3 regions of the Paenibacillus sp. SAFN-054 genome follow, and region 2 is predicted to be linked to each of the others. Evidence: riboswitches for the same ligand, from Rfam matches in the RefSeq annotation. Region 2 holds a riboswitch; each other region holds the start of a gene.
The links. A riboswitch is a leader RNA that binds a small molecule or an ion and turns the genes downstream of it on or off. The one in region 2 is predicted to bind thiamine pyrophosphate.
Positions count from the first base shown of each region.

Region 1: it holds a riboswitch for thiamine pyrophosphate, as region 2 does, so the genes downstream of both, tenA (thiaminase II) here and ACTHPM_RS19685 (ABC transporter substrate-binding protein) in region 2, are expected to answer to the same signal.
Region 3: it holds a riboswitch for thiamine pyrophosphate, as region 2 does, so the genes downstream of both, ACTHPM_RS22215 (ECF transporter S component) here and ACTHPM_RS19685 (ABC transporter substrate-binding protein) in region 2, are expected to answer to the same signal.

Region 1 is NZ_JBQCKS010000001.1:2,418,972-2,422,980, forward strand. It holds gene thiD (bifunctional hydroxymethylpyrimidine kinase/phosphomethylpyrimidine kinase) at 1-788, opposite strand, end outside; gene thiM (hydroxyethylthiazole kinase) at 785-1,615, opposite strand; gene tenA (thiaminase II) at 1,615-2,313, opposite strand; TPP riboswitch at 2,529-2,633, opposite strand; gene pulA (type I pullulanase) at 2,711-4,009, opposite strand, start outside.
Region 2 is NZ_JBQCKS010000004.1:212,532-216,540, reverse strand. It holds gene ACTHPM_RS19700 (ABC transporter ATP-binding protein) at 1-822, opposite strand, end outside; gene ACTHPM_RS19695 (ABC transporter permease) at 856-1,617, opposite strand; gene ACTHPM_RS19690 (thiamine-binding protein) at 1,614-1,907, opposite strand; gene ACTHPM_RS19685 (ABC transporter substrate-binding protein) at 2,045-3,085, opposite strand; TPP riboswitch at 3,248-3,361, opposite strand; gene ACTHPM_RS19680 (MFS transporter) at 3,431-4,009, opposite strand, start outside.
Region 3 is NZ_JBQCKS010000005.1:220,492-224,500, forward strand. It holds gene ACTHPM_RS22210 (ABC transporter ATP-binding protein) at 1-1,072, opposite strand, end outside; gene ACTHPM_RS22215 (ECF transporter S component) at 1,098-1,694, opposite strand; TPP riboswitch at 1,793-1,905, opposite strand; gene asd (archaetidylserine decarboxylase) at 2,224-3,021, shown strand; gene ACTHPM_RS22225 (SDR family oxidoreductase) at 3,040-3,894, opposite strand; gene ACTHPM_RS22230 (phosphotransferase enzyme family protein) at 3,912-4,009, opposite strand, start outside.

The sequences.
Region 1 (4,009 bases), on a different contig from region 2:
TTGTATGCCCAGTGATTCGTGGGCCCGCATCCGCCGCCGATAGCAAGCGTATCCTCAATGGCCGCCTGAATATATTCCCGGGCCGTACGAACCGCCATGGCGACCGGCATGCCCTTGGCGAGTCCTGCCGTAATGGCCGCCGAGAAGGTGCAGCCTGTCCCATGGGTGTGTTTTGTCGTTATTCTCGGACATGAAAGCAGGGTGAAGGATTGGCCGTCGTACATCAAATCTACCGCGTCGTCCGTTGCCGGATCATGTCCCCCCTTGATGACGACGACCCCCGCTCCGTATTCCGAGATTTTCAAGGCTGCCTCCCGGCGATCCTCCATCGTCAGAATCTGCATGCCTGCGAGCACCTCTGCCTCGGGGATATTGGGCGTTACGACCATAGCCAGCGGAAGTAACCTGCGTTTTAGAGCGGATACGGCGTCTTGGCGCAAGAGCTCGGCTCCACCTTTCGCCACCATTACAGGATCTACCACGACATTCTTCGATCCGAAAGCACGGATTTGATCTGCGGCTGCCTCAATGATGTCCGCGCTCAGCAGCATTCCCGTCTTGATCGCATCGATCCCGAGATCCGTATGAACGGCGCGCATCTGCTCTGCCACTGCATCCGCCGGCAAGGGATACAGGGCTTGAACGCCGAGTGTATTCTGGACCGTTACAGCCGTGATGGCCGACATGCCGAACACGCCCAGCTCCTGAAACGTTTTGATATCTGCCTGAATTCCCGCTCCTCCGCTGCTGTCGGAGCCCGCCACCGTCAACGCCTTGACCGTGCTCATTGCAGAAACCCTCTTCCGGCCAATGCTCTGTGGCAGATGATCGACTCATCCATAACCGGGAATTGATCCATTTCGGCTAAAGCGTCCAAAAAAGCCGTCTGGAAACTCCCCGGGCCGCGGTGCCCGGCCGCAGCGTACGCACGGTCTGCAGCCGCTCCATAGAAGGCCAAAGCCGCAGCGCCCGCCGTCAATAAATCAGGCTCTACCGCCGCAAAAGCCCCCATCACGGAAGTCAGCAGGCAGCCCGTCCCGGTGACCCGGGTCATGATCGGGTGGCCGCCGCGGATCACGTAACCCTTCGTACCGTCCGTAATGACATCTTCTTTGCCCGTTATGGCAACCACGGTACCGATGCGGTTGGCAGCCCGCGCCGCCAAATCGACAGGCGCCTCGTCTTCCGCCTCATCGGCATCCACGCCTTTGATGACCGCTGCCTCGCCGATCAAATGCGCGATCTCTGCAGCGTTGCCGCGAACTATGGAGACGCGTACCTCCCGCATAATTTCGAGCGCCGACTTCGTCCGGAACAAGGTCGCGCCCGCCCCAACAGGATCGAGAAGCACCGGGACACCGTGCAGATTGGCTGAACGTCCCGCGAGGATTGCCGACTCGACCATTTCCGTGCTGAGCGTCCCCAGATTAAGCACCAAAGCCCCTGCCATCTTCGCCATATCCGCAGCCTCTTCGCGGGCATATGCCATCACGGGGGAAGCGCCGATCGCCAGCAGTCCGTTCGCCGTAAAATTCGTCACCACCACATTTGTCATATTATGTACAAGCGGCCGCCGCTGCCGGATCCTTTGCGGAAGATGCTCCATATCGGTCATCATGAGCGCACCTCCTCAGCCTGCGCCATGCCGACCGGCCATTTTTCAAGGGTATATGCCATGTTCCAGAACTTATATTCCAGCTGGCAGCTTTTCACAAAATACTCCGTCAGCCGGCTTTTTCGCGCAGGAGACAACAACTCAGCCCCATCATCAAGCAGGAGGCGAAGCTGCTCCGTCACGCCGAATTCCCGGTCTCCATAAAAATGCATCCAATCATAAAACGGATGGCTCCGTTCCGGCCTGATTTCCTCCAGCAATCGCTGCCCGATCTCCGCGTACGTCCATGGGCATGGAAGCAGGGCGGCAACAATATCCTGGAGCGTTCCCTCGTGCGCAACATTCAGCATATGCCGGATATAATGGTCGGCGGAAGGGGCTAATGAATATCCCTGCATCTGTTCGTAGTTCACACCGGCCACCTTACAAAAGTTATGATGTGGATGAGTCTCGCTGCGGAGAACAAACGAGATCTGTTCATTGAAAAGCGCCATGGCAGAACGGCTGTCGCATTTGGAGATTGCGATTCCGTAAATCCGGATAAAAGCATTCAGGTACTCGAAATCCTGCTTGACGTAATGAATCAGCTGTTCTTTCCCCAGCGTTCCTTCGGCAATTCCCCGCACAAACGGATGATCAAATATCGCGTTAAATATCGGATCTGCCACACTTCTGAGTTCCTCGGTAAAACGGTACATATCAGGACACCTCCGCCTCGATTTGGATGAAATCCGAAAGAGAGCCAAGGTTGGTCGAAAGAGGCAATTTTGCTTGGAGAAACGCAGCATTGAATCATGTTCCAATACGGCAATCAGGGGAGCATTTCGGGCCACGGCATTTGCGTATCAAAAAAGCCGCCCCGAAATGGAGCGGCTTATCAAGTCATGTTGAAATCATCATCCATCCATACATGAGAAGGCCGTCTCCACTTCCCTACGCCGGTATGATCCGGATCAGGTTCAAAGGGTCCAAGCATCCTTGTCTCAGCCGCCTACGCGCGGCTCCCCCAGTGGATTTCGTATGAAGTTTGTATACACGTCTTACTTTAGCCCGCCTCGTGCACCCTTGTCAAATCCCGTTTCAAAACTGCGCTTGTCAGCTGATCATTTTGGACGGATCCGCACCGCTTCGTATTTGTACCTTAACGGTATTTTGACTATGGCTTAGGTCGATGAACCGATCCTGCTCCACGTCCTTCGCTTCCCACTCGTTCAAACGCACGATAAAGCCAAGTCTTTTCATGGATGCAGGAACTGTTATCGAAGCAACCGCTCTGCCGTGCTCTACCCGTTCAAAATCCACCTGGTGCTCGCCGAGTCCCGTACCCCAGACCCACAGATTCCAGCCGTCGTAATTGCCGTCGGGCCGCTCATATTGAAACTCCACGCGTTTGGCTGGCCGAGGTATACCCCCGACTTCTTCATAGAGCACCATCATGGTCAAGCCGGGAACATTCACGGTTTCCTCATTGAGCGATTCGAGCGCTGCATTTCCGGCACGCTCCCCATTTACAGCTATCTTCCAACCGGTAAGGGAAAAGGGGATCTCCATCCGGATTTCATGCCTGTTGGCATTGTAAATGACGATAATATTTTTCCATGCGTCGCCGTTCGCACAATTCTGCAGCATGTACGCCACTGTGTTGTCCTGGCAGCGGAGCACCTTCAAATGCTTCTCGATCTGTTCCCTTGATGTCATGCGAAAGGCCGGATGGCTGCTCCGGAGCTGGATCAGGCCGCGATAATAGTCAAAGACCGGCTTGAATCTCCGCTTGTTCTGCCAGCGGATCGCATTGATCGCATCGCCGCTGCGATAGCTGTTATGGTCGCCGTATTTGGTGCGGAGCAGCTCCTCGCCAGCCTGGATCAGGGGAATACCTTGGGAGGTAAGCACGATGCCATTGGCCAAAATGGCCCTTTTCACGGTTTCGCTGTTCATGATATGGTCGCTATTCACGCTTCGGTACGGTTCGGTATGCTCCACCGCTTCCCGCAGGATGCCTCCCCCGGCAAGCTTACCGTCCCGAATCTCCTGGAATCCCGCCTCACCCTGTAGCCCTTGCGTAAGCAGCACTTTATCCCATAGATTCAAATTATCATGCACGGTGACATAGTTGATCGATTCGGACGGAGCATCGGCAAAATCATGCACGGCGCCCTTGATCCCTTCGAGTATCGCGCCTTCGAGCCCGGGCTGGCCTGTCGCAAAGCCAAGGCCCGCGCCGTCGCTGTCGCCTTTAATGGCGCCCCGGAAGTGGTCGTTGAAAACCGCATACCCCCGATTTCTTTGAGCCCCCTTCAAGGTTTGCTGCTTCAAAGGCGTCGCCCCGCCGGTCCAGGGCTCACCGTAGACGAGAATCGTGGGATCTACCTCGCGGTGCAGCATCTCCGTAAT
Region 2 (4,009 bases):
CTTCCGCTGCTCTTCCCGCATCCAGCCGGAGAGCTCGTGCCGAAGCTTGATAAAGTCCGGATGCAAGGTGATCTCCTCGCGGCGCGGCCGCGGGAACGGCACGTCGACGACCTGCAGCACCGAGGCCGGGCGGCCGGAGAAGACATAGATGCGGCTGGATAACAGCAGCGCCTCTTCGATGTTATGCGTAATAAAAAGCACGGAACGCCGGCTTTCTTCCCAAAGGTCCAGCAGCCAGCGCTGCATATCGCTCCGCGTCAGCGCATCGAGCGCGCTGAACGGCTCATCCAGGCACATGAGCTCCTGTGGGCTGAGCAGTGCGCGCAGAAAGGCTGCGCGCTGCTGCATCCCGCCTGAGAGCGTGTGCGGGTGTGCCTTCTCGAAGCCGCCAAGCCCGACCTTGTCCAGCCAATAGCGGGCATTCTCCCTCGCTTCCTGATCGACATGGCCCTGTACTTCCTGCGAGAGCAGCACGTTATCCTCGATGTTCCGCCACGGGAAAAGGGCCGGCTGCTGCGGCATGTAGCTGATATGGCCCTGCTCTCCGGTCACGTCCCTGCCGTTCATGCGAATGGTTCCGGCATCGGGCTTCACGAGACCGCCGATCATGTGGAACAGCGTGCTTTTTCCGCTGCCTGACGGACCGACGATGGAGACGAATTCCCCCTTTTGCACGGTTAATGTGATGTCGTTCAGCACCTGCAGGCTGCTCCGTTTTGCCCGAAAAGCCTTGCTGATGCCCAATACCTCAAGGGCAGGGGGGAGCTCCGCCTGTGCTTGTTCCGGTGGAGCTTCCATCCGTACTTCTTCTGTAATTGACATGAGGTTAACAGCTCCTTTCTTCTTACCGCGGCATCAGCTCTCCTGCTTCGGCTTCCACCGAACGAGCCATCTTTCCAAGAGGGCGATCAGCCCGAACATAAGCAGGCTCAGCGCCACGATAATCATGATGGCGACGAACATGCGGTCTGTGCGGTATCCTGCCTTTTGCAGCATCATGTAGTAGCCGATGCCTTTGTCGGCCCCGATCCATTCGGCAATGACGGCGCCCATGACACTGTACGTGGCTGCGATCTTGATGCCCGAGAAGATCGAAGGGAGCGCATGCGGCAGTTCCAGCTTCGCGAAAATCTGGCGTTTGTTCGCCCCGATCATGCGCATGTAATTCAGCATGGTGCGGTCGGTCTGCTTCAGCCCGCCCATCGTCGCAACGGCGACGGGGAAAAAGCAGACAAGCGTGATCACGATCAGCTTGGGCAGCAGGCCGAAGCCGAACCAGATCATGAGCAGCGGCGCGAGCGCAATCGTCGGAATGTTCTGGCTTAGAATGAGCAGCGGATACAGGGCTGACTTAAGGAACGGAATCATATGAAGAATAAGGGCGATAACCAGTCCCACCAGCGTTCCGATGACGAACCCCTCCAGCGTCAGCCTGACCGTTGCCAAGACATGGCCCCATAAATCCTTCCCGCCGCCGGTTGTTTGCTTGGCGATGTCCGAAGGGGAGGGCAGAATCCATTGCTCGATGTGGAAAAGCGACGTGCACAGCTGCCAGGCGATCAAAAAGAAGAGAACCGCCGCGACCGGCGGCCACACCTGACTCCACCAGCGTCTCATGGACGGTATTTCTCCGTCAGCCGCTCCATGCTGATGCCGCTAGGGTTATGGGCGATCTTGATCTGGGAGATGATGCTTGGGCTGCCTGCTTCGACGAGGACTTCGTGCATGCGGCGTACCACGTCCAGCAGTTCCTCCAGCTCGCCCTCCATCGTCGTTTCAAGCGGATGCACTTCATATTTCACGCCGGACTGCTGAATGACTTCGATCGCGCGGTCGACGTAAGGATGAGAATTTTCATTGTTCGGCGTCTTGGGAATCACTTGAATGCTTAGCAGGGTATGTGCCATACCCGATCACTTCCTTTTCTAGAAAGATGGATATTAGGACGGATCATTCTTACGATCGCTGGCGCTTCTTCAGAACGATTCCGCCCCTTGCGCTAACTACAAAGGTTAACTGCTGCTGAATTTACACATAAAGCTACTTAAGGCAAAAAGTCGTTCGTATACGCGCTGCCGACATCCAGCTGCTTGTCGAGCAGCTTGTGCTCGTACATCCAGTCTGAATATCCCTTCCATACCTGTTCCTTCTGCTCGCCCCAGCGGGCGGCATCGTCCTGGTATTTCGGGCTGAGCCACTTTTGGCTGGCCATGACGAGATCCTTGTCGAGCTCCGGCACCGCCTTGATCAGGATGCCCGCCGCATCCTCGGGATGCGCAATCGCGTACTCATAGCCTTTGGACGTCGCGCGCATAAAGGCTTTGACAAGCTCAGGGTCTTCCTTGATCTGCTTTTCGTTCGTCACGAGAACCGGCGTGTAATAGTCCAGCTTGTCGGAGAAGTCCTTCACATACAGCATGTCGAGCGGCTGCTTGCGCAGCTCGGCTTCGATGCCGGTCCAGCCGTAGAAAATCCATGCAAAATCGATGTCGCGCTTTACGGCCGTAAAGTAATCGGCTTCACCCATATTTACGATTTTGACTTTACCCACATCCGCCTTGTCGATGTCCATGATGGAATCGATCACGGCCTGCTCGACGGGCGATCCCCAGCCCCCGTAAGTTTTGCCTTCGAAATCTTTCGGTTTCTTGATGTTCCGGTCCACCGGAGCGGCAAAGCCGGAGGTGTTATGCTGGATAACCGCTGCGATCGATACCAGCGGCACGCCCTGCGTTCTTGCCTGAGTCACGTTCTCCTGAACGCTGACGCCGAAAGGCACCTTGCCCGACGCGACCATAGCGTCCGCGCCGCCGGCGCCAGGCTGGACGATCTCCACGTTCAGGCCTTCCGCTTCGTAGTAGCCCTGATCTTTGGCCACATAAAGCCCCGTGTGGTTCGTATTCGGCGTCCAGTCCAGCACGATTTTGACGTCTTTCAGTTTCTTCGGCTCGCTTCCGTTAGACGCGGAGGAGGCTTCGCCGGATGACGGCGCATTGTCCTTTGCGTCGCTGTCTTTGCTTCCGCAGCCCGCGACCAGCACGAGCAGGAAGGCGAGGAGCAGCAGCCCGATGTTCTTCGTTTTCATTGGTTTCTCTCTCCTTAGCAGATTTCTCCCCTTCATGCATTCGAATCTTTTTGGTCCGTATCTGAGAGATGAATGTCGAATTGTCCCTTGCCTGCGATTCTAGCATTCAACAAAAAAGCGTCCCGTATACGGGACGCTTAGGTGCGCAAGATGGGCATGGCGAAACGCCATGACGATGCTTTTCCTACGCTGGCATTACCCAGATCAGGTTTAAGGGTCAGTATCTTGAAGGGATACAATCTCAGCCGGCCAATTCCAGCACCCCGGATTCTTATGAAGTTACGGGTTATTTCATGAGTATTATAGACTCATCTGTGAAAGAATTCAATCCATTCCGCTTCCGGCCTAGGATTCGGTCGTAAGCTTTTTTTCCGCCGCACGCTGTTTATGCTGGATCCAGAAGGCCGCAAAGCTCAAACCGACCATGAAGAGCGTGAATAAAGCAAGCATCCAGGCCGTCTGGTTGACCTTGAGATGATCCATGCTCCAGCCGATGATGAGCGGCAGGATGGCCCCTCCGACGCCTCCGGACGCGATCAGGATGCTTGGTGTGGATTCTTCGCTTCCAGCCAGCATTTTGCTTGCGAACACGAGCGCGATCGAGAAAATGCCGGACATGAACAAGCCGAGGAGGAGGATAACAACAAAGGCGGACCCTATGCTTGCGGTCATCGGGAAGATGGCCAGCAGAATGAGCGTTACCGCGCAGCTGAGAAGCACGTATACCCGGTAGTGGATGCGCTCCGCGATGACGCCTGCAAAGATCCGGCCTACTGACATGGCAATCCAGAAGCAGGTCACGCTGAGTGCGGCGCCCGCTTCCTTCATCCCGAACTTTTCGATCAGGATCGCAGGCATGAAATTGGCGAGGCTCATTTCCGTACCGACATAAATAAAGAAGAACAGCATGAACATCAGCAGGAT
Region 3 (4,009 bases), on a different contig from region 2:
CCGGATTTTGAAATACATACCCGATCCGGTCCGATGGCGGCCGGTGCCGTTTGCGCTGCCTCCAGCCCGCCCCGGCGGTTTCAGGCATCTTCTCCCCGCACAGCGTATACCTGCCTTTTCTAAGCAACAGGCCCATCAAGCTCAGCAGAAGCGAGGTTTTTCCTGCCCCGTTCGGACCGGTCACCGCGATAAAGTCACCAGGGTAAATATCGGCGGCTTCCACGTGAATCACCGGCTGTCCCGAACGGTATCCGGTAAAACGGCGAAGCGAAACGAGTGCTTCGCAGCCGTTCTGCAGCGCCATCTCCCGCGCCTCGCCCTGCCTAAGCTCCGCCAGCTGGAAGTAGTCCCTCCATACCCCCGGATACCAAATCCCGTAGTCTTGAAGCTCACGGCGAAACATGCGGAAAATAAGCTCGGGATTTCCATTGCCGATGATGCTCCCGTCCGGCGCAAACAGGATGATCCGATCCATGCGGTCCACAATCTCTTCGATCCGGTGCTCTACAATGACCAAGGTGCGCCCTTCGGCCGCCCGCCAGACCGATTCCCACATTTGCGTTCTGCCTGCGGGGTCCAGCAGCGCCGAGGGCTCATCCAGGAAGATCGATTCCGGTTCCAGCAGCAGCACCGAAGCGAGCGCCAGCCGCTGTTTCATACCTTGGGACAGGCTGTCCACCGGAACATGGAGTCCGGCCAGCTGCAGACCGACCGCTCCTAAGGCTTGCTGCATCATAGGAATCATGTGCTCGCGGGCTATTCCGCGGTTCTCTAGTACAAAAGCAAGCTCCTCATCCACATACGGCATGCAAAACTGCGTATCCGGATCCTGAAACACAAAGCCTTTGGACTTCGGTACTACCAGCTTTTCGGCCTTCAGCGGTACTTCAATCACATGCGGGATCAGACCTCCCAGCACCTGCAGCAGCGTCGACTTGCCGCAGCCGCTCGGGCCTAGCAGAAGAACCTTCTCCCCCTGAAATACCGTGATGGACAAGTCCTTGAATATAAAATCGCGCTCCCCCGGAAATTTAAGCCGCAGATTCTGAGCCGATGCGACGACCTCCTTCATGACCCCTTGTCCCCCCGCCCCGTTGTCAATCATGGTCCAGGGCTTCGTAATCCTGCTTCGTTACCGGGCGCAGAAGCTGCGTAACCCCCGTGGCCTCGAGCGCCTTCGCCAAGGCGAACGCCAGGTATCCCGCAAGCACGGCCGAGCTGACGAGGCGCAGCGCATATTTAAGCAGCATCATCCAGAGCGTGTAATCCGCCACATAGCCGTAATAAACGTCCACCAGCAGGGAGCCAAGCCCTGCGGCCGCTCCCGCGAAGGCTGCCGTGACCATCGAGAAGCTTCGATAGCGAAGCAGCGCAAATACCAGCTCGGCGGCAAGGCCCTGCACGACGCTGTAGAGCACAAGCTGAATGCCCCACTCGCTTCCGAACATGATCTCCACATGGGCGGCCGCCACTTCCGCCAGCAGGGCAATGCCCGGTTTGCGGATCAGCAGCATGGCCAGCGTCGGAGCCAGGAACCAAATCCCGTAAACGAGCTCATCCGCCTGGAAAAACAGCGGTTTAAACAGGTCATATACGGAGCCCCAAAAATGGTACACAACACCGATCACAAGCGACAGCAAAATAGTTACAAGCAAATCGCTCAGCCGGAGCCCCTTTCTTTTTTCCGTTCCCATGGCATGGTTCATCATACTTACATCTTCCTCTCCTTTGGATTAAAAACAGGCAACAAAAAAACCGCCTGGACATGCAAAGAGAGACGGTCAAATAAGCCCGGAGGGGACTACGAATTCTCTACGCTGGCATTATCCAGTTCAGATGATCGGTCAGCAGCGGATGGCAGCTGCAATCTCAGCCTGATTCACTCAAGCTCCCGCATTCCATATGTAACAGATGAACCTTCCGTAAACGAAAAATGCAGAAGGGTCCTCCGTATCCTGGTTCCAAAATACACCAACACCTTGGACGTTGGCAATAGAAAATAATCAGCGGCCATGGACGCCCTGCCGAAAATGAGCCTTTTGGCCTGGAGGTTGTTGCTTAAAACGGGTTTCTATGTAATTATATTTCAGAGTGTTCAAATGTATGGATTACAAACCGGATTTCGCGATAACCAGGTTCCCTGCCTTTTTTCTGCAACCATCAGGCGGCCGCGTACGTTAACTTAATAGATTGTCTACAGCACCATCCGAAGGGAGAAAGAGCATGGCAAAGGAATTTTTGAGGCTGATGACGGAGCTCTCCTCGAGAAAGTGGCTTTCTGCATTGATGGGACGCTTCTCTCACAGCAGGCTCAGCAGGGGCATCATCCCCATTTTTATTAAAAGCTATGAAATCCCCGCTCATGAAGCGGAAAAAGAGATACATGAATACCGGACATTAAACGAGTTCTTCTCCCGCCGCCTGAAGCCGGGCATGCGACCTGTGGAAGAGGGGCGCGATGTGCTCACAAGCCCGGTGGATGCCAAAATTACCGCCATGGGCGAAATTAACGCAGGGACCATTCTGAACGTGAAGGGTCAGGATTACTCCGTGGCGGAGCTCCTGAATTTTTCACCTCACTTGGAGCTGTATAAGCACGGTTATATGTTCGTCCTGTACCTCAGCCCTACCGACTACCATCGCATTCATTCTCCCATTACGGGTGTACGTACGGAAAGCGAGCATATCAAGGGCCGCGCCTATCCGGTCAACGAATTCGGAATGACCCAGATGAAGTCGGTGTTATGCCGGAACGAGCGGCTCATCACGTATATTGCCGGAGAATACGGCGAGGTGGCCGTGGTCAAGGTCGGGGCCATGAACGTGAGCAGCATCCGCTATAACGACGATTCGGTGACGCGCTGGAATAACGGCGATGATCTTGCCTATTTCGAATTCGGCTCGACCGTTGTGCTGTTGACACAGGATGGAACGTTCACCCCACGCCCGGACCTGGCACCCGGAGACCAGGTGCGTATGGGACAGCTTCTCGGCACGCTACATGCCAAGGCAGCCCGTTAACACGGGTGAAACCATCTTCTAAGAGCGCCCCAGCACGGAGGCCATCAGCTTCTGAAATAACCGGGCCGGCAGCGCGGACTTTGCCCCGATCGTAAGCTTTGTACTGCGGGGAAGCGCATAACGGAAAGCCGGGCGTTTCATGCAGGCAATATCAGCCACCATTCCGGCGACCTCACTCGGGTCGCCTCCTTGTTGTGCGCTTTTGCGGGAGAAGGCAAGCACCTTGTTCAGCATCCCATGGTAAGGGGAGCCTTCGGAGGCGCTCATTTGCGTAAATCCTTTATCCCAGATCGGCGTTCCGTAGGCCCCCGGCTCGATCAGAACCACGTCGATGCCAAAGGGCTTAACCTCAAGCGCCAGGCATTCGCTGAAGCCTTCCACTGCAAATTTGGAAGAAGCGTAAGGGGCGTAGCCCGGAAACCCCACTCTTCCGCTGATGCTGCTCATCTGAATGATCCGGCCTTTTCCGTTCTCCCGCATCAGTGGCAGAACGGCTTGCGTAACCCGCACCATCCCGTGAAAATTGGTATTCATCTGCTCCAGCCAAATCTCTGCAGGCACTTCCTCGATAAAGCCGCCATACGCGGTTCCCGCATTGTTGACAAGAACATCCAGACGCCCGTAACGGCTGGCGATATCCTGCACGACCGCTTCGGCCCCGGCAGGAGACGTGACATCCAACTGAACGGGGCGGATGCTCTCCCCGGCACCTGCACGCATTCCGGCTTCCTTCAGCGGGCCGGCCGTTTCCATCCGCCGCACGCCTGCAATGACGATAAAGCCCCGGCTGGCCAGCTCCACGCATGTCAGCAACCCGAATCCGCTTGAGCTGCCCGTCACGAGCGCAACCGGCTTGTCCTGAACTGTTCTCAATGGCTCAATCCTCCTCACTAGACAGGTATGGCGCCGAACAGGAACGGTTTGGAATCCAGATAATGGCGGACCAGCGCTACGCTGTACGGCTTGCTCTCCCGGAGTTCCGCCGCTT